4 regions of the Desulfitobacterium elongatum genome follow, and region 1 is predicted to be linked to each of the others. Evidence: riboswitches for the same ligand, from Rfam matches in the RefSeq annotation. Region 1 holds a riboswitch; each other region holds the start of a gene.
The links. Region 1 has a riboswitch for S-adenosylmethionine ahead of ACZ42W_RS17495 (PLP-dependent transferase). Riboswitches for the same ligand answer to the same signal wherever they lie in the genome.
Positions count from the first base shown of each region.

Region 2: it holds a riboswitch for S-adenosylmethionine, as region 1 does, so the genes downstream of both, metH (methionine synthase) here and ACZ42W_RS17495 (PLP-dependent transferase) in region 1, are expected to answer to the same signal.
Region 3: it holds a riboswitch for S-adenosylmethionine, as region 1 does, so the genes downstream of both, ACZ42W_RS20860 (methionine ABC transporter ATP-binding protein) here and ACZ42W_RS17495 (PLP-dependent transferase) in region 1, are expected to answer to the same signal.
Region 4: it holds a riboswitch for S-adenosylmethionine, as region 1 does, so the genes downstream of both, metA (homoserine O-acetyltransferase MetA) here and ACZ42W_RS17495 (PLP-dependent transferase) in region 1, are expected to answer to the same signal.

Region 1 covers NZ_AP038772.1:3,690,504-3,696,147, forward strand. The annotation lists gene ACZ42W_RS17480 (two-component system sensor histidine kinase NtrB) at 1-224, opposite strand, end outside; gene ACZ42W_RS17485 (sigma-54-dependent transcriptional regulator) at 227-1,597, opposite strand; gene larE (ATP-dependent sacrificial sulfur transferase LarE) at 2,098-2,892, opposite strand; SAM riboswitch class I at 3,218-3,314, shown strand; SAM riboswitch class I at 3,449-3,551, shown strand; gene ACZ42W_RS17495 (PLP-dependent transferase) at 3,618-4,784, shown strand; gene ACZ42W_RS17500 (trigger factor) at 4,969-5,644, opposite strand, start outside.
Region 2 covers NZ_AP038772.1:3,887,537-3,893,180, reverse strand. The annotation lists gene ACZ42W_RS18445 (PAS domain S-box protein) at 1-1,267, shown strand, start outside; gene ACZ42W_RS18440 (hypothetical protein) at 1,289-1,465, shown strand; SAM riboswitch class I at 1,553-1,677, shown strand; gene metH (methionine synthase) at 1,794-4,307, shown strand; gene ACZ42W_RS18430 (vitamin B12 dependent-methionine synthase activation domain-containing protein) at 4,311-5,138, shown strand; gene ACZ42W_RS18425 (bifunctional homocysteine S-methyltransferase/methylenetetrahydrofolate reductase) at 5,272-5,644, shown strand, end outside.
Region 3 covers NZ_AP038772.1:4,432,079-4,437,722, reverse strand. The annotation lists gene ACZ42W_RS20865 (methionine ABC transporter permease) at 1-560, opposite strand, end outside; gene ACZ42W_RS20860 (methionine ABC transporter ATP-binding protein) at 550-1,563, opposite strand; SAM riboswitch class I at 1,642-1,746, opposite strand; gene ACZ42W_RS20855 (PucR family transcriptional regulator) at 2,168-3,778, opposite strand; gene ACZ42W_RS20850 (hydroxymethylglutaryl-CoA synthase family protein) at 4,063-5,505, shown strand; gene ACZ42W_RS20845 (acetyl-CoA acetyltransferase) at 5,502-5,644, shown strand, end outside.
Region 4 covers NZ_AP038772.1:322,002-327,645, forward strand. The annotation lists gene ACZ42W_RS01475 (7-carboxy-7-deazaguanine synthase QueE) at 1-74, shown strand, start outside; gene ACZ42W_RS01480 (exodeoxyribonuclease III) at 164-916, shown strand; gene ACZ42W_RS01485 (futalosine hydrolase) at 1,022-1,939, shown strand; gene ACZ42W_RS01490 (1,4-dihydroxy-6-naphthoate synthase) at 1,936-2,778, shown strand; gene ACZ42W_RS01495 (hypothetical protein) at 2,973-3,098, opposite strand; SAM riboswitch class I at 3,491-3,596, shown strand; gene metA (homoserine O-acetyltransferase MetA) at 3,665-4,582, shown strand; gene ACZ42W_RS01505 (HDIG domain-containing metalloprotein) at 4,671-5,261, shown strand.

The sequences.
Region 1 (5,644 bases):
ACAGTGATAATTAATCCACTTCCGATTCCGCCAAAAGGTCCGAAGCGTATGGCAGCATAAATAACCGGAATATAGTAGCCAAACTGGAGAAGTAAATGGTAATCGACTGAATAGTGATAACTCGTATAGTGAATCCCTGTTAGCACAGAAATAAGCCCACTAATAATAAGTAAATCAAGGATAGTTCTTAACGGAAGCTTTCGTAACCCAAGATTCTTCGGCACGATCAATCCCTCCTGCTTTTTTGCCGGTCAATTCCGTGCTTCTCCAATCGGTAGAGAAAAGCATGCCGAGATAAGCCAAGGAGTTGTGCCGCATGCGTTTGATTCCCTTCCGCACGCTCTAAAGCTTGCTCCAGAAGAGATTTTTCCAATTCCTCTAGAGATATTCCTTCGGAAGGTAAGTTCAGCGGTTGATTTGCCCCTCCACGCTTCTCTTGCCTTAGCAAATCAGGTACCCACTCTACTCCAATCTCTTGATCTGGGCAAATAATAACCATTCGCTCCACAATATTTTGAAGTTCACGGACATTCCCGGGCCATTCGTAGCAAATAAACCTCTCTATGACCTCATCGCTAAATTTTTTCAGCGTCCCTGTGGGACTTAACTTCTGAAGAAAATGCTGAACTAAAAGCGGAATATCTTCTATCCTTTCCCTTAAAGGAGGAAGGTTAATTGGGAATACGCTCAGACGATAGTATAAATCTTCGCGGAAGCGCCCCTCCTTAGTTTCTGTCAAAAGATCTTTATTCGTTGCCGCGATAATTCGAACATCCACCTTAAGTGTCTTTACTCCGCCAACCCTTTCAAACGTACGTTCTTGGAGTACTCTTAACATCTTGGCCTGCACCCCAGGAGAGAGCTCACCGATTTCATCTAGGAAGAGCGTGCCACCATCAGCTAACTCAAAACGCCCTGCTTTACGGGCATGTGCTCCTGTAAAAGCTCCTTTCTCATGTCCAAACAGTTCGCTCTCCATAAGTGACTCAGGAAGGGCGGCACAATTCACCCGGATTAAGGGGCCTTCCCGGCGAGTGCTAGATGAATATATAGCATGTGCGACGAGTTCTTTGCCCGTACCCGACTCCCCTTGGAGAAGGACAGTCGCCGAGGTCGGAGCAACTCTTTCCACCAAGTTTAACACGGATTTCATGGGAGCACTGCGCCCTACCATTTGCTCCCATCCATGTTGCTCAGTGACTTCCTGCTTCAGATAGTTCACTTGTTGTCGCAGTGTCCTCAGTTCAAAGGCCTTGTCGACTGCCATAAGCAGTTCATCGATATCAAAAGGCTTCATGATATAGTCATAAGCTCCAAGTTTCATAGCCTCAACAGCCGTGGCCGTACTTCCATGGGCGGTCATCATAATAACCTGTAGCTCTGGAACTATGGTTTTGACTTCTCTTAAAACTTCAATTCCATCCATCTTCGGCATTTTTAAATCGAGCAAAATCAAATCAGGACGATCTTCTTGGATAGAATTAAGTGCCTCCTGCCCATTTTCAGCAGTTATTACCTCATAACCTACTTCCGAAAGCGCCTTGTCCAAGGCCCATCTCATATTCGCTTCATCATCAGCTATAAGAATTCTCTTCATATATCTCCACGTACCTTTCATATCAAGTGATTCTTAGCTTCAGATGGAGTTTGCCTAAGAGGAATACTTACTCCATCTGAAGCTAAGAATCACTTATCCAGGATTTAGCGCCACTTATCTCCCTCTTAAGAAGCGGGAGTCTTAGTGGCGATTAGTCATCGGACAAATGTACGAAATGAGGCAAGATTGTAGGTTTTCCTACAGTTATTCTTACATAAGAACCTGCAACCTACACTTAATAACTCTATAATCCTGTTAAATTCACAGCAAATCTCTGAATAAGTCAATAATATCCTTTTGGTATGTTTCTTGCAATTAAATATAGTGTCAATTCGCCGTCAATTTCTAGTAGGGTAAACTTGGAAGGGAAGTGTCAGTATGAAAGATAGTGAGACAAAAAAAGAAAGGTTTACTCCAAAACTGATGAGTAAAACCTTTCTTTATCTTATAGCTGGCACGGTGACTATTGGGCTAATAATCATCACTTATCTGTTATTAAATTAAAGGCTTTGGTTTAAGCTACCACTCCGAAAACCTTCTAGATCAAGCGTAACGTAAGTGAATCCAAGCTCTTTGAGCTTCCCTACAAGGGCCTCAGAATCGGCTTCTATGAGCTTAGAAAAATCTGCTTTGGGAACTTCCAAACGTGCTATGTCCTGATGATGTCTAACTCTCAAATTTCTGAACCCTAGCTCATTTAAGTATGTCTCTGCCTTTTCGACACGCTGTAGTTTTTCGATTGTTATTTCCTCGCCATAAGGGAAACGTGAGGAGAGGCAGGGACTTGAGGGTTTGTCCCATGTTGAGAGCCCCATTTCCTTTGAAAGCAGACGAATTTCATCTTTACTTAAGCCCGCTTCCTGTAACGGACTTCGGACACCCAATGCTCTAGCAGCCTGCATTCCCGGTCGATAATCTTTTAAATCATCCGCATTACTTCCATCGACTACCCATTGAATCTCCTTTTCTCGAGCGATACTTAGAAGCTTTGAAAACAATTCGTTTTTGCAATGAAAACAGCGATTTTTGGGATTAGAAACAAACTCCGCCTTCGCTAATTCCTCAGTCTTTATGACTTGATGTTTAGCCCCGATGACCTTAACCTGATTCATAGCGGTAGTGTAGTCTGATGTAGGCATAGTTTCAGATGAGCCAATAATAGCGAGGCATCTTTCACCTAAGACTTCATGTGCAACCTTTAAAAGAAAGGTGCTGTCAACTCCGCCAGAAAAAGCTACGATGACCGATTCCATTTCACGTATGATTTGTTTTAAATGATTCAGTTTAGATTCCATACTTAACCCCTCCGAATGTATCGAAATGTCCTCCGACTATTCCAATCTTAATACTTGGATTATAGATTATTTACTGAATCCTTTCAAGGCATCTGCACTTGTGGATCTTCTGTAATTGTATATGATTATCTGATCTCTATAAACCACAACTTGGAAATTAATCCTCCTATATAATCCTATCAAGAAAAACAAAGATATTCAATTATATTTATCTCAAACAACCGTATATGCCCGATTATATCTGTTGCAAATACTTACTCATTAGATTATCATATACGATAAGATTTTGATATCTGGTTGATTCCAACAATTAAATATCTGACAACTCTTATCAAGAGTGGCGGAGGGACTGGCCCGATGAAGCCCGGCAACCTGCATTATGCGAGGTGCTAATTCCAGAGAACCTTGTTCGAAGATAAGAGGACGTGAAGTAAAACCACGACCTCTTTTTGAGGTCGTTTTCATTTTCTTGGGAAGTTTCACTAAGGTTAAATTAATCAGAAGCGAGTTTTTCCTCGCATTTCTCAACACGAAAAAATATTGAACTGAATATCTGCTCTTATCCAGAGTGGCGGAGGGACTGGCCCGATGATGCTCGGCAACCAGCGATTAAAGCATGGTGCTAATTCCTGTAGGATGACAATCCTAACAGATGAGAGAAAACAAACCTCTTTTCTGTCTGAAGAGAGGTTTGTTTTTATATCTTCAAGCTTATCAAGGAGGAAATAGAATTGAACATTTTAACTGAACTTGCACAAATCGGAAATCGTATAGACCCCAAGGGGGCGATCAGCTTTCCAATCTACAATTCATCAACCTTTGCTCATCCAGGTTTAGGTGAAAGTACTGGGTTTGACTATTCCCGTACCGCCAACCCAACACGTCAAGTGCTTGAAGATGCCATTGCTCGCTTAGAAGAAGGAACAAAAGGTTATGCTTTTTCCTCGGGCATGGGAGCCATAACCACCATTCTAAGCTTATTTTCCCAAGGGGATCATCTCATCGTCACAGAGGATCTTTATGGCGGAACCTATCGCATCCTGAACGAAGTATTCAACCGCTTCGGACTACAGGTGAGCTTTGTCGATACCAGCAACCTTGAAGAGATTGAAAGGCAAATTCTCCCGAACACAAAAGCCATTTTTTCTGAAACTCCGACGAACCCCTTAATGAAGATTGCAGATCTTTATGGAATTGCTTCCCTGGCCCATTCACACGGACTCTTGAATATTGTGGACAACACGTTTCTTACCCCGTTTTTTCAAAAACCACTTAACTTAGGCGCAGATATTGTAATCCACAGTGGCACGAAGTATTTGGGAGGACATAATGACATCATTGCTGGCCTTGTGGTCGTAAAAGGCGAGGAATTAACCACACGCTTTGCGAGATTGCAAAATTCTCTAGGAGCTATACTGGGTCCCCAAGATTCTTGGTTAATGATCAGAGGCCTAAAAACTTTAGCACTGCGCATGAAGGCTCAAGAGGAAAACGCCAAGCAAATTGCCCAATGGTTAGTTAATCATCCCTCTGTAACAGACGTATACTACCCCGGTCTCGAGACCCACCCTGGATACTGTACTCAGTTGGCGCAAGCCTCCGGGTTTGGCGCCATGCTTTCTTTTCGAGTGACAGATGCCACCTTAATTCCGCAGGTTCTGAAATCCCTCCAGATTATTTCCTATGCCGAAAGTCTTGGCGGTGTTGAATCCTTAATCACTTACCCGTCCACCCAAACTCATGCAGATATTCCACAGGAAGTCCGCGAGCGACTTGGGGTGGATGACCGCCTCCTGCGCTTATCGGTTGGAATTGAGGGGGTTGAAGATTTAATTATCGACTTAGAGCAATCTTTAAAACGAGAGAATTATAATGAAACAACAAGGTTTTAATACCCGATTATTACACGATGCGGCAGACCGTGATCCCTTCATAGGTGCTGTAAGTACCCCCATCTATCAAGTGATCCATGATTTTGAAGCTTTATTGTAATCGATAAAATCAATGGACAGCCAGAATCCGGCTGTCCTTACTACTTGTGAGGTAAACTTTAGTTTGCCTATTAAGTTATAAGATTTATTTCAAATACTCGGGAAGTTCGTTCATAATATTCGTGGGTTTATTTTCGTAAAGGATAGCTTTGGTAACAATATAGTCGGCAACCTTTTCTAGTCGTATGGAATGCTTAATCTGATCTAAGGCCCCAGGTATCCCCTCAATACTCTTGCGGCGTGTTTCATAATCAGCAGTGAGTCCCATGAAAGAACCCTGTTGTTTGGAGATGGCTTCTTTAATGTCTTCTTCGGTGACTTCGGGTGAAATCTTTTCGGCGATGGCATTGAGAAGCAGGTTCTTTTTAACCGTTGTTTCAGCCTGGGGGCGGACTTCTTTTCTGAGATCGTCCATTGTGCGGCCAGAAGATTTCATGTAGTTTTCCATGACTTGCGGTCCCATCTGCATGCGGATCTGATTAATCTCGATCATGATCTGCTGCTCTATGATCTCTTCTTGAAGGGTAAAGGGATTTGCTTCTAGGAGTTGTTTCATCACGGCTTCTTTTTTGTGGATATGCGTTTTTTCTTGGGCCATCGCCTTGAAAGAGCTACGAATCTCTTCTGTTAGCGCTTCGATGGAATTAAAGGGGAGCTTTTCGAGCAGTTTTGCGTCATCGTTTTCAGCACCATGCTGCTTGCGCAGGCCGGCCAACTGCTGTGCCATGTCGTCTTCAGTGACAATAACCGGTGTATAAGTG
Region 2 (5,644 bases), 200 kb from region 1:
TTCTGAAGAGGTCGATAAACTACAACCCGCTGAAGCCCATGAGATGAAGAAAGTATTTAAGCATCTGGACGCTCAGATGCTCATTAATATACCCATCACCCAGTCAGATCAAATCGTTGGTTTTATTGGAGTTTCTAATCGCAGGCTTAACAAAAGCTTTTCTGAGGAGGATCTGCGACTTCTGAAAGTGGTCGGGGAAGTCATTTTTAGTGCTCTAGAACGTAAAAAATCGGAGTACGCTCGTCAATCGTCTGAGGAGCTATTTGTCAAAGCATTTAAGGCGAGCCCTACTCTTATGTTGATCTTATCACTGGAAGAGATGCTTGTTCTTGATGTTAATGACGCCTTCACAGAGACCTTAGGGTATGAACGAAGTGAAATTTTAGATACGCGATTATTAGATTTTACATCTTTAATAGACGAAGCGGATCAAGAAAAGATTCAAAAGTGCTTGAGAGAAAATGGCGTAGTTCTTAATTGGGATATAAGAATGACCACAAAATCTGGAAAAGAGAGGATTGGACTTCTTTCTGCAGAAGCGGTTCAAATAGAAACACAGACCTGTTTTCTCATGGTCGTCCAAGATATAACTGAGAAGAAACATATAGAGCGGGAGATGGCACGACTCGAAAGGCTTAATTTAATTGGCGAAATGGCAGCGGGAATAGGACATGAGATACGAAACCCTATGACGACAGTTCGAGGGTATCTGCAGGTTTTTTCAGCCAAAGCGGAGAATTTTATGTATAGAGAAACCTTCCAACTCATGATAGAGGAGCTGGATCGGGCGAATCAAATCATTTCTGAATTCTTGTCACTTAGCCGAGATCGCATCGTAGATTTCAAGGTAGTTAATATTAACACGATTATCAATGTTCTTTACCCACTCATTTATGCACACGCAAATATGGAAGATAAACGTGTAAATATCAGGCTAGGAAATATCCCGGATTCTTACGTAGATGAGAAAGAACTTCGCCAGCTTATTTTGAATCTTACTCGTAATGGCTTAGAAGCCATGTCGGCCGATGGAGTCCTTACGATTTCTACCTATTTAAAGCATGGAAGAGTTGTTCTGATGGTCGAAGACCAAGGGTGTGGTATCCCTAGTGAGATTAGAGAGAAAATTGGAACTCCGTTTTTTACAACAAAGGATAATGGGACGGGTTTGGGCCTGGCCATTTGTTATAGTATTGCTGCAAGGCATAAAGCAACCCTTGATATTCGTTCAAGCCCGAAAGGGACAAAGGTAAGTGTGCAATTTTAAAGGGAAATTAGAAGGGAGACCATGTCGGTCTCTTTTTATGTCGTTGTATCAAGTTTACAAGGTAAGCAACTTATCCCCTTTGATTTCATAGTTGATTTTTCACCGATTCGGGAATGTCACATTGGGAACACTGGATTTCCTTGTGATAACTCTGAGTGGAATCAAGGAGCAGGAGGGTGTGCCCAGTCGGAGAAGTGATATAGTACAGAATTGTACTATTGACAGACTGTTTTGGAACTGTTATTATGAGTTTAACTTTTTATTCGAGATACTAACTCAATAAAACTCTTATCCGGAGTGGTGGAGGGACTGGCCCGATGAAACCCGGCAACCAGCATAAATTCTTTTAAATTGAGAGAATTTAAGTATGGTGCTAATTCCTGCAGAAGGTTACTTCTGGCAGATAAGAGGATTACAAACGATTTTGTGAGCCTCTTCTGTTGTGGAAGAGGCTTTTGCAATTCTACATATTATCTACAGTGCTTAGCTGCACTTTGCAAGTTTGTATATGGAGAGGAAGAATGAGATGAAATCTTTATTTGAAAAGGAACTAGAAAAGAGAATACTCATTCTCGATGGAGCGATGGGAACCATGCTTCAGAGAGCGAACCTAACCGCGAAGGATTTCGGGGGAGATGAATACGAAGGCTGTAATGAAATCTTGAATCTTAACCGCCCTGAGCTCATCCGCTCAATCCATGAAGAGTACCTCGAAGCGGGCGCGGATATTATCGAGACAAATACGTTCGGGGCAACGACCGTGGTTCTCGCGGATTATGCCTTGGAAGAAAAAGATAGTGAACTTAATCGAGTTGCTGCAAAACTAGCTAGAGAAGTAGCTGATTCCTATTCGACGTCGGAAAAGCCACGCTTTGTCGCTGGTTCTATGGGTCCAACGACGAAGAGCCTATCCTTGACCGCTGGAGTAACGTTTGATGGTTTAAGTGAGGCCTATTGCCGTCAGGCGAAAGCCTTGATTGAGGGTGGAGTGGATGTCCTCATTGTCGAGACGGCCCAGGATACACTTAATGTAAAAGCGGCCGGAGTTGGAATTCAAAAGGCTTTTTCTGACTTGGGTCATAAAATTCCGATTATGATTTCGGGAACGATCGAACCTATGGGGACGACTCTTGCAGGACAAAATATTGAAGCCTTCTATATTTCTATTGAACATCTGGATCCGATTACTGTGGGTCTTAATTGCGCAACTGGAGCAGAATTTATGCGTGACCACATCCGTTCGCTTTCTCAATTAGCAAGCTGTGGGGTAAGCTGCTATCCTAACGCCGGGTTGCCGGATGAAGATGGGCATTATCATGAAGAACCGGAAGGGCTTGCTCGGAAAATGGCTGGCTTCGCGGAGCGCGGCTGGCTCAATGTGGCTGGAGGTTGCTGTGGAACGACCCCCGAACATGTCCGGGCCATGGCTGCGGTGCTTAAGGATTATGCTCCTCGTCCACTTTCACAGCGGACGGTGAGTGCTGTATCTGGGCTTGAACCCGTCTATGTCGAAGAGGAGAATCGTCCGCTTATCGTGGGTGAACGGACAAACGTCATTGGTTCGAAGAAGTTTCGAGATCTGATTGCGGAAGGTCGCTATGATGAAGCTTCTGAGATTGCTCGAGCACAAGCCAAGAAAGGAGCCCAAGTCATCGATGTTTGTTTGGCGAACCCGGATCGAGACGAATACACAGATATGTGCGAGTTTTTACCCTATGTTGTAAAAAAGGTTAAGGCTCCTCTCATGATTGACTCAACAGACCCGAAGGTCATGGAACTAGGACTTAAATTCTCACAAGGAAAAACGCTGATTAACTCCATTAACCTGGAGGATGGGTTAACGCGATTCGAGGAAGTTATTCCTCTTCTGAAAAGATACGGGGCTGCTATCGTTGTCGGGACGATTGATGAAAAAGGGATGGCCCTAACCCGAGAAAGAAAGCTAGAGATTGCCAAAAGGGTTTATGGATTGATGACCGAATATGGTGCCTCAACACAAGATATCATTTTTGACACACTTACCTTCCCTGTTGCGACAGGAGACGAAACCTACCTGGGTTCGGCTAAAGAGACGATTGAAGGAATTCGGCTCATTAAGCAGGAGTTCCCTGAGTGCAAAACTATTCTAGGAGTTAGCAATGTTTCCTTTGGCTTACCAGCAGCCGGGAGGGAAGTCTTGAATGCCGTCTTTTTGTATCATGCGACAAAGGCAGGCTTGGATTATGCCCTCGTGAATGCGGAGAAGCTTCAGCGGTATGCGTCCATCCCTGAAACCGAACGACAACTTTCCGAAGAACTTTTATTTAATACGAATGATGAAAGTGTTGCACGTTTTGCTGAGTTCTATCGGAATAAAAATAGTGTGACGTCTAAGGATCCGGGTAAGATTCTATCTGTAGAAGAACGTTTAGCTCAATATATCGTCGAAGGGTCGAAGGACGGCTTAATCTCTGATTTAGAAGAAGGACTTAAACTATATTCTGCACTTGAGCTCATAAATGGGCCTTTAATGGCCGGAATGGATGAGGTCGGAAAGCTTTTTAACGGAAATCAGCTTATCGTTGCAGAAGTCTTGCAGAGTGCCGAAGTCATGAGAGCTGCAGTAGACTATTTAGAACCTCATCTTGGAAAGAACGAGGGAGCATTGAAGGGGAAGATCCTGTTGGCTACCGTTAAAGGGGATGTCCATGATATCGGGAAAAATCTACTTGAAATTATTCTCTCCAATAACGGATATGAGATTATTAACTTGGGAATTAAAGTTTCTCCTGAACAAATCATCGAGGCTTGTAAGAGGGAAAAGCCGGATGCAATCGGTCTATCGGGTCTATTAGTGAAATCTGCCCAGCAAATGGCTGTGACAGCACAGGATCTCCGTACGGCGGGGATACACATCCCCCTTCTTGTAGGAGGCGCCGCCTTATCCGCTCGTTTTACCGAAAATAGGATTGCTCCTGAATATGAAGGTCTAGTGCTCTATGCTAGAGATGCAATGCATGGACTAGAATTGGTAAATCGGCATTTGGGTAAGAAGGTATGAGAAATGAAGAGTAGAAATCAATGGAACTATACACCGATGATTCCACCTAATTGTGAGCGTCATGTCTTCAAGAATTACCCGTTAAGCTATATTCAGCCCTATCTTAACCTTAAATTACTCTTAGGCAAGCACTTAGGTCTAAAGGGAAATGTGGAAGAGCGCTTGAAAGAGGGAGATAATCAAGCACTAGAAGTCTATCGGATTGTGGAGCAAACCCTAGAGGAAGCCAAGGGAAAGGGCTGGATTAAGCCTCAGGGGATCTATCAGTTTTTCCCTGCACAGGCTGAGGGCGATGATGTATTAGTTTATGATCCCAAGGAATCCTTGACAGTTATCGAGAGATTTAGCTTTCCACGACAAGTTAAAGAACCTTATCTATGTCTCAGCGACTTTCTACGTCCAGTAGAGAGTGGAGAGATGGATTATATAGGAGTGTTCGCAGTGACGGCAGGACTAGGAGTTAGAGAGAAGGCAGCTGAGCTTAAGGAGAAGGGAGATTATCTGAGATCTTATGTCCTCCAAGCTTTAGCCTTAGAGAGTGCTGAGGGATTCGCTGAAAGACTTCATCACCTGATGCGGGATGCCTGGGGAATCCCAGACTCTTTAGATATGAGGATGAAGGAACGCTTGGCTGCTCGATACCAGGGAATGCGTTTTTCGTTAGGTTACCCAGCCTGCCCCAATATCGAAGATCAAAAGAAAATCTTCAGACTTATTCATCCGGAAGAGATCGGAATTGAACTCACTGAAGGATATATGATGGATCCGGAGGCGTCTGTGACGGCACTTGTATTTGCTCATCCGGAGGCACGCTATTTTAGTGTAATCTAAAGGAACTAGATATTCATCAAGACGACATTCATATGAACATGTAGCGTATTGACAAGGTAGTATTATGGAACAAAGTAAGGGAAAGATGTAGTGTTACGAGAATACATCTTTCCTAATTTTAGAGGGTGAGATCATGACACGAGAAGAAGAATTTAGACGTTTTCTACAAGAAAACTTAATCGTAGCTGACGGAGCCATGGCGACGCTTCTCTACCAGTTAGGGGTTCCAGTGGGAACTTGCTATGAAGAATTAAATTTAACAAATCCAGGACTGATTCGTTCGGTTCATGAGGCGTACATTCAAGCCGGAGCTCGTTTGATAGAGACCAATACCTTAGGGGTTAATCGGGAAGCCTTGAAACGATATGGCTTTGAAGATAAAGTGGGGGAAATCATCCGGGCGGGGGTGGAAATAAGCCGAGAGGCTGCAGGGAATAAGGCGTATGTCTTAGGTAGCATTGGCTCGATTGTTGCCGGGAGGATCCGGACGGAACGACTTGCTCTTT
Region 3 (5,644 bases), 740 kb from region 1:
TAGCCGAAGCGAATGGCCAAATCACCTATTCCGCCACCGCCAACTGTACCGGCCATGGCCGAAAAACCAATCAAACTAATGAGTGTTAAGGTAACACCAGAAATAATTCCGGATCTAGCTTCGAGGAGCAGCACTTCCTTGATGATCATCCAGGGAGTTGCACCAGCGGCTATCGCAGCCTCAATGACTCCTTTATCAATCTCACGTAAAGCCGTTTCCACGATACGTGCAAAAAATGGAATTGCAGCAACAGAAAGGGAAACACTTGCTGCAGTAGGGCCGATGGTCGTACCCACTAGAAAGTCTGTCAAGGGAATGAGTGCGACAAGTAAAATGATGAACGGAATCGATCGTACCAAATTAACGACAAATCCTAAAACATTTTGAAGCACCCGATTTTCCAAGAACAAGCCTTTGTCAGTGATATATAAGAAGATTCCGATGGGCAAGCCAATTAAAATCGCGACAACCAAGGAGATGGAAATCATATAGATGGTTTGAATAAACGCTGAATTGATTTCAGGGATAAGTTCTACAAAATGATTAAATTCAAAGCCCATTTTGTAACACCTCCACTTGTACTGCCCTGCTTTCGATATACTGTAGGGCCTTTGCGATTTCTTCCTTTTGCCCGTTTAGTTCCATAATAAAGATGCCAAGCGGCAATTCTTGAATATATTCAATGGAACCATGGAGGAAATTACCGTGAACGTTAAATTTCTGGAGCGTATCGGAAATGACACCCTCTCCAGCGACCTCTCCCTTGAAGGTCACCTTGATAATTGGTCCTTTGCAGCTCTCTAAGATAACCTCTGGGATTTCGAAGGAAACAACACTCGCTATGAATTCTTTGGTGAGTTCGGCTTTCGGGTTTGCAAATATATCATAGACAGAGCCTTCTTCGATAACTTTTCCGTCTTGCATGATTGCCATTCGGTCGCAAATTTCCTTCACAACGTTCATTTCATGAGTGATCAAAACAATCGTTATATTAAGCTCTGTATTAATCTTTTTTAATAAATTTAGGATTGATTTTGTCGTCGTCGGGTCTAGGGCTGAAGTGGCTTCATCACATAAAAGTACAGTGGGATTATTAGCAAGGGCACGAGCGATACCTACCCTTTGTTTTTGTCCTCCGCTCAGCTGTGAAGGATAGACATCTCTTTTGTCGGCTAGACCGACCATTTCGAGGAGTTCTTCAACTCTCTCTTTAATTTTCACTGTCGGTACTTTAGCAGCTTTAAGGGAAAATGCTACGTTCTCAAACACCGTTTTTTGACTGATCAAATAGAAATGCTGAAAAATCATCCCTATTTTTAAGCGTGCACGGCGTAGGTCTTCACTGTTTAAGGAAGTAAGATCCTTCCCGTTAACGAAAATGCTCCCTGAGGTTGGCCTTTCTAACAGGTTAATACAGCGAATCAATGAACTTTTTCCAGCGCCTGAGTAACCAACGATTCCAAAAACTTCACCTTCTTGAACAGTCAAGGACACATTATCGACTCCCTTTACTGTTCCATTCTTTGTATCATAAACCTTTGAGAGATTACGAATTTCAATCATATCATTCCCTCCTTTTTATCAGTAGTTTAAAAAATGTCCCTTTCAAACTGAAAGGGACATCGAAAATATCTCTGTTTCGACTTATCTTTCAGAATGTTAGTCATTCTGCAGGATTTAGCACCTTCCCAAATAGGGGGTTGCCGGACGTCATAGGGCCAGTCCCTCGGTCACTCTGAATAAGGATAACTCTATATTTAGTTGTAAAATAATACTAAGTATTCCTATACGACTATTTACACTTAGCTATTGATTGGATTTATACTATTACATAACAGAAGTAATGTCAATAGATTTCTTTAAAATAGATATCTTCCAAGTGATACCTTGCAGAGAGGAAGGGGAACACGTAATAAGGGGACGGGACATCGTTTCATGTTGTGGCCCGTCTAAAGATGCAAAACTTTTTTGTCAAATTAGCTCATAATGTCCGTAATGCGAAGACGGGTACGCCGCAGGCAGAGGTGATTCAAACGGTTTGATGAGCTGGATATAGATGGACTCAGGCGTCTTCTTCAGAGCGGATGTCGGGAGTCTGGCTGATCTCAAAACTAAAGTTTCTCTACAAAAACCGGAGGTTCCAATTATGGAAGCTCCGGTTTTTGTTCTAATATGACCCAAGTTTAGCGAGGATATATGCGGTGTTTAATATGTATTTCCCCTGCGTTGTAAAGTAATCAATATTTGTCAAGTCTGCTATCTTTTGAAGACGATAACGTAATGTGCTGGGATGAATATGCAGATCAGCAGCAGCTTTTTCCAATGTACCAATGGTAAGACACTTTTCCAAGGTAAGAAAAAGCTCTGTTTGATACTTTTTATCATAATTTTCTAGAGGAAGAATTACATTTCGCTTTAAGAATGTATGCTCATCGGTATTGAGCATGTGGGAAGCCATACGTATTTCGAGGTAATCTCTATAAACGTGAATGGATTGATCAGGAAAAAATGCTTTTCCAAACCGAATCGCTTGCTTTGCCGCCTCGTAACAATGAGGGATTCCGGTTAAATCGGTTTCAATCATACTACACCCAATATACATATGGTTTTTTATTTCGGAGAGTTCAGACAAATTATCCAATACACTTCTCATGGTGTCTTCCCTCATATGACACGATGTGCTTGGAAAAGAAACAAAAGCCATATATCCATCTGCAACTGAATGAACCAAGCTTTTTGGGAAAAGAGCTTGTATATAACGAGAGATTGATTGCAGCCTTGAACGGAAAATATACGGGCTTTCCTGCTTTATTTTCGACTTAGAGGTCAAAACCAGAACATAGTAGTTTGTGTTTGGAATAACCCCTAGAAGTTGTAGTCGATCACGAACAATATCTTCATCAGAATGATGGAACAGAAGCTCATCAATGATAGCGGTGGTCATGCGCTGTTCAGTTTCTAAGACAAGCTGCTTTTCGAGCAACTTGATGGATATAAATGAAACCATCTGTTGGATAAACAACAATTCGCGTTCGTTGATTTGTGCGTCTTTTTGCAAGAGGAAATAACCTATGATGTTGTTATGAGCTAGGCATGGAAATACAAAATAATTTTTAATTGATATATAAGCTAAGCCGTTACGAACCAACTTCTTTTTATTGATTATTTCTTCTCCCAGAATTAAGGCTTTTATATCTTCTAAAGGTTCGGTATTCGTTTCGGGATACTGCGCCAGTATTTCCCAACAGGCAGATAGACAAGCACAGTTGCCTTCTAAATGTTTTCCAATGATCTTGATGAAATAGTCAAGCTTTTCGCCGCATAAAACAGCGCGATAAAGTTGTTCATGTTGTTCATTGATCCCTTTAATTATATTGAATTGGTAATTAATGATCTCTGAAGTGACGGCAGAAATAATATCTCTAAAAGGCAAATCCTTATCACTGATTACAAATAAGGGCAGTTTATATTCTTCTGCAATCTTTATGATGCTTTTCGGAACCTTGTCGATAAAGCGGTTAATTTTCAGGATAATTCCGCTGATGTTCTTTTTTGCAAGTTTAGTAACAACCTCTGGAATAAGCTCAAGGTTATCCCGATAAGTGTAAAAGGTTGTCAAAACCAACAGACCGTTACCCAGGTTTTTGTCTGCAAAGTCAGGAACTTCCAATACGGTTATATATTGAAGTTCACGTCCCAGTCCGTCTGCGCCGGCGATTAAATGGATTTCATTCTTAAATATTTCTAGATTGCAGAGATCTGAAACATGGATACTCATTTTTTGCCTCCCATGCTTCTTTTTATCTTTGTTTAAAAAGCATTGTGTGCAGCGGAAGTCGCTGAAGTTTCCCTTATTAAAGTTTTCCTATATTAACTTAGACTAGCATAGGAGAACGATATACGTCAATTCTGAATATTCGTAGAAAACTAGGAAAGAATCATGCTTTACTTAGAAGCTTTCAAGGAAGACACCACTGTAAGATTTCGATAAAATTTAATCAAGTCATCAAAATAGAAATGTAATCAATACACAAAAAAAGATTCAAAGGAGGTTGGTTTACGATGACGAATGTTGGTATTACATCAATTGGAGCATATATTCCGTATTACTCGATGGATCGGAATATGATAGCAAGAGCATGGGGTGCGCGCGGTCTTAAGGGTGAGAGAAGCATGGCCAATTCCGACGAAGACAGCGTAACCATGGCTGTGGAGGCGGCGATAGACTGTTTTCGTTTTGTTGACAGAAATGATATCGGTGCCTTGTATTTTGCGTCAACTACCGCACCGTATGCAGAAAAGTCCCATGCGAGCTTGATCGCCACCGTATGTGATTTAAGCCACGATGTGTTTACGACGGACTTCGCAAACTCCATGCGATCGGGAACAAGTGCACTGAAAGCCGCCGTGGATGCGGTCTTGGCGCAATCGTCCGGACAAGCACTTGTCACGGCTGCAGACTGCCGAAACGGTTATCCGAAATCAAGCCAGGAGCAGTTGTTCGGTGATGCTGCGGCAGCGGTTGTAATCGGTACGGAAAATGTGATTGCTGAAGTAGTGTGCTTTTCCACTGTTAACAATGAGATTACGGATGTCTGGAGAAATAGTCAGGAAAAGTTCATCAACAATGCGGAACAAAGATTCGTAACGGAAAAAGGCTATATGACTGCGATGTCGTTGGCCGTCAAAGATGCTTTAAAGAAAGCAGGGCTGGCCCAAGAGGACATATCCAAAGTTGTTTTTACAAGTCCAGGATTTAAGGAGAACCTTCAGCTTGCTAAAAAATTGGGGTTCAATGAGATACAGGTTCAAGATAATTTGATGATGAATGTCGGCGACTGTGGAACGGCGCAGCCACTATTGCTATTAGCCGCTGCCTTGGAGGAAGCTAAGCCCGATGACAGAATCCTTTTGGCCTCTTATGGAAATGGTGCCGATGTATTTGTGTTTACGGTTACTTCTAACATTAATATGATCAAAAGAATGCCCACCCTTCATAAGTATCTGGAAAACAGGAAGAAATTTGAAGATTACGGTAGATTTCTTTCCTTTCGCGGAATCTTAACTGCAGTTCCCGGAGAACCCTTTAAGATTCCTGCTTCCACAGCGATGTATTGGCGGGAACAGGACACCTATCTACGGTTTATGGGAAGCAAATGTACAAAATGCGGAGCGGAGATATTCCCAGTCAACAGAGTTTGCCACCAATGTGGGGCGAAGGATGAATATGAGATCGTCTGCAAATCCGGTAAAACTGCAAAGGTATTCACCTATTCTATCGATAAGCTGGCGGGGCGCAGCGATGACCCCGTTGTTGTTCAAACGGTTGCAGAGGATCAAGAAGGGGTTCGCTATTATTTAAATATGACAGATTTTGAGCAGTCTGAAATAAAAGTTGGCATGGACGTGGAGTTTACCTTTAGAAAGATCAATACCCTGGGAGACTTTAATAACTATTATTGGAAATTTAGACCAATTAGGAAGCACGGAGGGGTGGAGTTATGAAGGACAAAGTAGCTATCGTTGGTATGGGCTGCTCGAAGTTTGGAGAGCGTTGGGATTGTGGTATTGACGATTTAATGATTGAAGCTGCTTATGAGGCTTATGAAGATGCAGGCGTGGGGCCAAAGGATATTGAAGCCGT
Region 4 (5,644 bases), 1.4 Mb from region 1:
ATTTGATCAATCGTTATCCAGAACGTCGATTACGGATGGGAATACAACTGCATAAAGTTCTCAACGTGAGGTAATTCCAACATTATCTTTCATTCTGGTTTATCCAACAGTCATGGAAGGTAATTTTTTATGATGTGATTGTGAAGAGGAGGATTCATACTTTATGAAATTAATATCATGGAACGTTAATGGGATACGAGCTTGTGTAAAAAATGGTTTTCTGGATTTCTTTGAAAAAGAAAATGCCGATATCTTTTGTCTTCAGGAAACAAAGGTCCAGGAGGAACAGATTTCCTTTAATCTTGATGGCTATTATCAGTACTGGAATTTTGCTCAGAAAAAAGGGTACTCAGGAACAGCCATATTTTCAAAAATTGAACCTATCAATATAGTATATGGAATCGGCAAAGAGGAGCATGACCAAGAAGGCAGAGTCATAACCTTGGAGTTTGAGAACTTCTATATTGTGACGGTATATACTCCGAATTCCCAAAGAGGACTAGCTAGATTGGACTATAGGATGAAATGGGAAGAAGACTTTATAAACTATCTAAAAGGGTTAGATAGCTTAAAATCGGTTATATTTTGTGGGGATTTAAATGTAGCCCATAATGAAATAGATCTAAAAAATCCGAGCTCAAATCGAAAAAACGCTGGTTTTTCGAATGAAGAAAGAAGCAAATTTACTGAAGTGATTAACAATGGGTTTGTAGATACGTTTCGGTACTTTTATCCTGATAAGACTGAAGCCTATACCTGGTGGTCGTATATGTTTAATGCTAGAGCCAATAATGCGGGATGGCGAATCGATTACTTCTGTGTATCAGAAGGGTTGAAGGATCAGTTGAAAAATGCCGTTATATATAGTGAGGTTACAGGCTCTGATCATTGCCCAGTCGGATTAGAGATATTTTAAAAAAATGAGTGCACTTGTTTTTCTCATCAGTATCGATGAAAATCAAGTGATGTCCCGAGGACTCACTTGATTTTTATATCGGACAAAGAGTATGGAGAAAGAATAATGGATAATTCTAAATTAAAACGAAGTGTCTATCCCATGCCAGAATTCATAAGAGACGCTCTGTTAAGAGATAATTTAATTGAAGAATATAAAATGCGACCACCCTATCAACAAAACGACTATATAGGGTGGATAACAAGAGCCAAGAGACCCGAAACCGTGCAAAAAAGACTTAATCAAATGATAGCTGAATTGCAGGATGGGGATAAATATATGGGCATGGACTACAAGGCATCAAAAAAAGGACAAAATACTAGGGTTGCCAATAAAAAACGTATTCTCATCATGACGGCTGTGTCAGGAGAAAGGGAGGCAGTATTACGCGGACTAGATAGACTGCAGATTAATCAAAAGTGTGATGTCTTGCTAGCAGGAGTTGGTCCCGTGGCAGCTGCAGCGAATACAGCGAAGGTATTAGCGACGACTAAATACGAGTTGGTTATAAGTACTGGTATCGGTGGGGGTTTTATTGGCAGGGCTGAGGTCGGTTCCCTTGTGTTAGCCAATGAGATTGTTTCGGCAGATCTCGGAGCAGAGACGCCGGAAGGATTTAGGTCTTTGGATGAATTAGAATTTGGCTCCACCAAAGTTGAAGTAGAGTCTAGCTTAGTCGATCAGGTGACGGAGGCTTTGCGTGCCGCAAAGCTCCCGGTTAGCGTCGGTCCGATAATCACAGTATCTACGGTGACTGGAACAGCGGAGAGTGCTGAAGAAATGTGTAGACGCGTGCCAGGTGCTGCTGCCGAGGGGATGGAGGGGTACGGCGTTGCTCTAGCTGCTCAGATTTTCGGAGTACCTGCCTTGGAAATCCGCGCTATCTCGAACCAGGTCGGGCCAAGGGATCGGAGCGCCTGGAGAATTAAAGAAGCATTCGATGTTTTGGAAAAAGCTTATACAGTATTGGAGGAGTTACTATGAAAATTGCCTTTTCACCTTGTCCTAACGACACGTTCATTTTTCACGCATGGGTCCACGGACTCATTCCTGATGCACCGAAACTTGATGTAACTTACGCAGATATAGATATAACAAATAGTTTGGCAGCCAGCTCAAAAGGCCCGGACGTGGTAAAAATTTCGTACGCTGCACTGCCCTGGGTGTTGTCTGAATATGCTTTGTTACCTTGCGGTGGCGCCTTGGGGAGAGGATGTGGGCCACTGGTACTGACCTCAGACGAAAGCGCTGCTGATAAGGGACCAGCGGGCTTGAAGGGACGACGTGTAGCTGTGCCCAGTGAACGATCCACCGCCTACTTACTGTTTAGGCTATGGGCAGCTCAGCAAGTTCCAGGGGGCATAGGTGAAATTGTTGTTATGCCCTTCGACGAGATTATGCCTGCGGTACGCGATGGGGCAATTGACGCAGGACTAGTCATTCATGAGGCACGCTTTACATACCCTGAGTATGGTCTAAAGCTCTTGGCTGATTTAGGGAGCTGGTGGGAGTCAGATGCCGGTTTACCGATTCCACTGGGAGCGATTATTGCTCGTCGGTCCTTGGATTTGGATGCTATCTCCGGATGGATCAGAGCATCAGTTAAATATGCGTGGGCCCATCCGCAGGAGTCCCGGGAGTACGTGCTACAACACGCCCAAGAGTTGTCCAGTGAAGTGGCAAACGCTCATATCAATCTTTACGTGAATGAGTATTCCGAGGATTTAGGCGAAAAAGGATATGAGGCTATTACTGCACTCTTGAGTCGGGCCATGCAAGAGGGAATCGTACCAAAGTTTGACTTGGCAGCACTGCGTATATAAAGGAGTTATAGCAAAGAAAAAGGCCGGGATATCCGGCCTTTCGTTGTTAGAATCTCCGACGGTGACCAAAGAAGAAAAATGGGAAAAAGAAGGGAAAAAACGGGAAAAAAAACGGAAAGAATCCAAAACGCCTAAAACCAAACATACCTCAATCTCCTTTCTCTTATTCAGATTGATGCCCAAGCATCCTTAATTTAGAAGATTACGCCGAGGGCGATAAGGATCAAAATAGCAATGGCAATAATAGCTGCGCCAACACATTGACCTCCGCCCATAACAATTGGGTTGCAACATCCGCCACCATAACCCATGCCGTACAAATTGATCTCCTCCTCTCACATCAGATTAGAACTCTTTTAGAATGCAATTCCCATCGCAATAAGCAGAAGAATGATTACAACTACGATTGCGATACCTTCTAATTTCTCACCATGACGCATAACTCCATCTAACCCCACTGCCATACTTTCAACCTCCCTTCGTTAGATAGTACATAATATGCCTTGTCTTAGATAGATGTCCCAAGTGCTGTAATAATATGTAGAGATTTATTTGTTTCATAGCGAACAGTTGCCACAAACGAATGATAGGGGAAAGGGTCAAGAGTCCGGTTTTTGCTTTTGTTATAGGACAGATTGACTTAAATGAAAGAATGTAATAATATAGTAGCAATGGCTATTTTCTTTAATATCGATAATTGAATAGAATCAACTTCTTATCAAGAGTGGTGGAGGGGCTGGCCCGATGAAACCCGGCAACCGGTATTTTTAAAATACAACGGTGCCAATTCCTGCAATGGATACATTGATAGATGAGAGAGGAAATGGTGTAAATTAATCCTCTTTCGTATGAATGAGGATTTTTGTTTTGAAAGGGGAGAGTCACTTTGCCTATCAACATACCCGATGGTTTACCAGCTGCTGAAATATTAAATAATGAAGATATTTTTGTCATGAATGAGGGAAGGGCTTCACATCAGGATATTAGACCACTGAGTATCCTGATTCTCAATCTCATGCCCAATAAAATTATCACGGAAACACAAATATTGAGGCTTCTAAGCAATTCACCGTTACAAGTCGATATCACCTTACTTTATCCCGAAACGCATCGTTCCAAGAATACTCCAGAAGAATATCTGGTCAAATTCTATGATACCTTTGAGAACATTAAGGATAAGAAATTTGACGGAATGATTGTCACTGGAGCGCCAATCGAGCAGATGGATTTTGAAGAGGTTGATTTCTGGCCGGAGTTAGTGAAGATCATGGACTGGAGCCAACATCATGTTTATTCGACCCTGTACATCTGCTGGGGAGCACAAGCTGGATTGTACCATCAATTTAGTGTTCCAAAGTATTCACTTCCTGCCAAGATGTTTGGCGTTTTTCCCCATACCATTAACAGAAAGAATGTTAGGCTCTTCAGAGGGTTTGACGATATTTTCTATGTCCCCCATTCCAGGCATACGGAAGTAAGAAGGGAAGATATCGAAAAGGTTGCTGAGCTAGAGATTCTCTCTGAATCCGAGGGGTCTGGCGTCTATATAGTGGGCACAAAAGGTGGTCGGCAAATTTTTGTGACAGGCCATTCAGAATATGATCCCCTGACCTTGAAATCTGAGTACGACCGAGATATAGCAGGAGGTCTTCCTATCAACATCCCTCAAAACTATTATCCGGGGGATGATCCGAAACAACCACCGATCGTTAAGTGGAGGAGTCACTCCAATTTGCTCTTTGCAAACTGGCTCAATTACTATGTCTATCAGGAAACTCCCTATAATCTTAATGAACTTGATTAAATAAAAACACGAAATTGAGGAATGTGATCTTAGCCAGAGCAATCAAATTTCAAAGGATTAAAAATAGATTGAGAAAGAAGGAATTTCAATGCCAGATTATGAACACGATCGGGAAGCCGCATGGCAACTTCTAAGCGAATATGTCAAGAGTGAGACTCTTTTAAGACATGCCATAACAGTGGAAGCTGTCATGCGCCAATTTGCCTCCCTCTATAATGAAGATACTGAAAAATGGGGCATCATTGGACTATTACATGATATCGATTTTGAGATGTACCCTGAACAGCATTGTCACAAAACGAGGGAAATACTCGAGCCAAGGCATTTACCTGAAGAGTATATTCGGGCCATAGAAAGCCATGGTTACAAACTTGTCAACGAAGTGGAACCCATCGAAAATGTTGAAAAGGTGCTTTATACCATTGACGAACTGACAGGTCTTATTTCTGCCACGGCACTTCTTAGACCCAGTAAAAGCCTTTTTGACTTAACTGTAAAATCCGTAAAAAAGAAATGGAAGCAGAAGAGCTTCGCTGAGGGAGTCAGCCGTGAAGTCATAGAAGACGGTGCAGAAAGGCTAAAGATGGACTTGGATTATGTTATCGAGCAAACCATCAAAGGCATGCAGAACGTCGCGGCTGAAATAGGTCTAGAGGGAAACCTAGAAGCGGGGAAGTAAATAATACTGAGGAAAACTATGAGCCAGTAACTCTCTTTTAAGAGTGATACTGGCTTTAAACATTTTGGAAGAGGAATAAGAGAGTAAATATAATATGATTTTGCTAAACGTTAAAATAGTTAACGCTTTTTAAGGTGTTAACATAAATCCCGGCCTTATGTTAACTGGTTTACAACGAGTTAACATTCTAACGTTAACTAGTTTACAAATTTCGATATAATAAGCGCGTATTTATCGGGCTTTCGTGTTGGCATGCTTATTGCAATGAAAAATAATGTTATCGAAATGTTGTCTCAACGTCCTGTTATTAAATAATGAGACAACTAGATGTTAAAATTTTAAAGGAGGGATATTTGAGGGCCCATTATCTTAGTCAAGTGCTC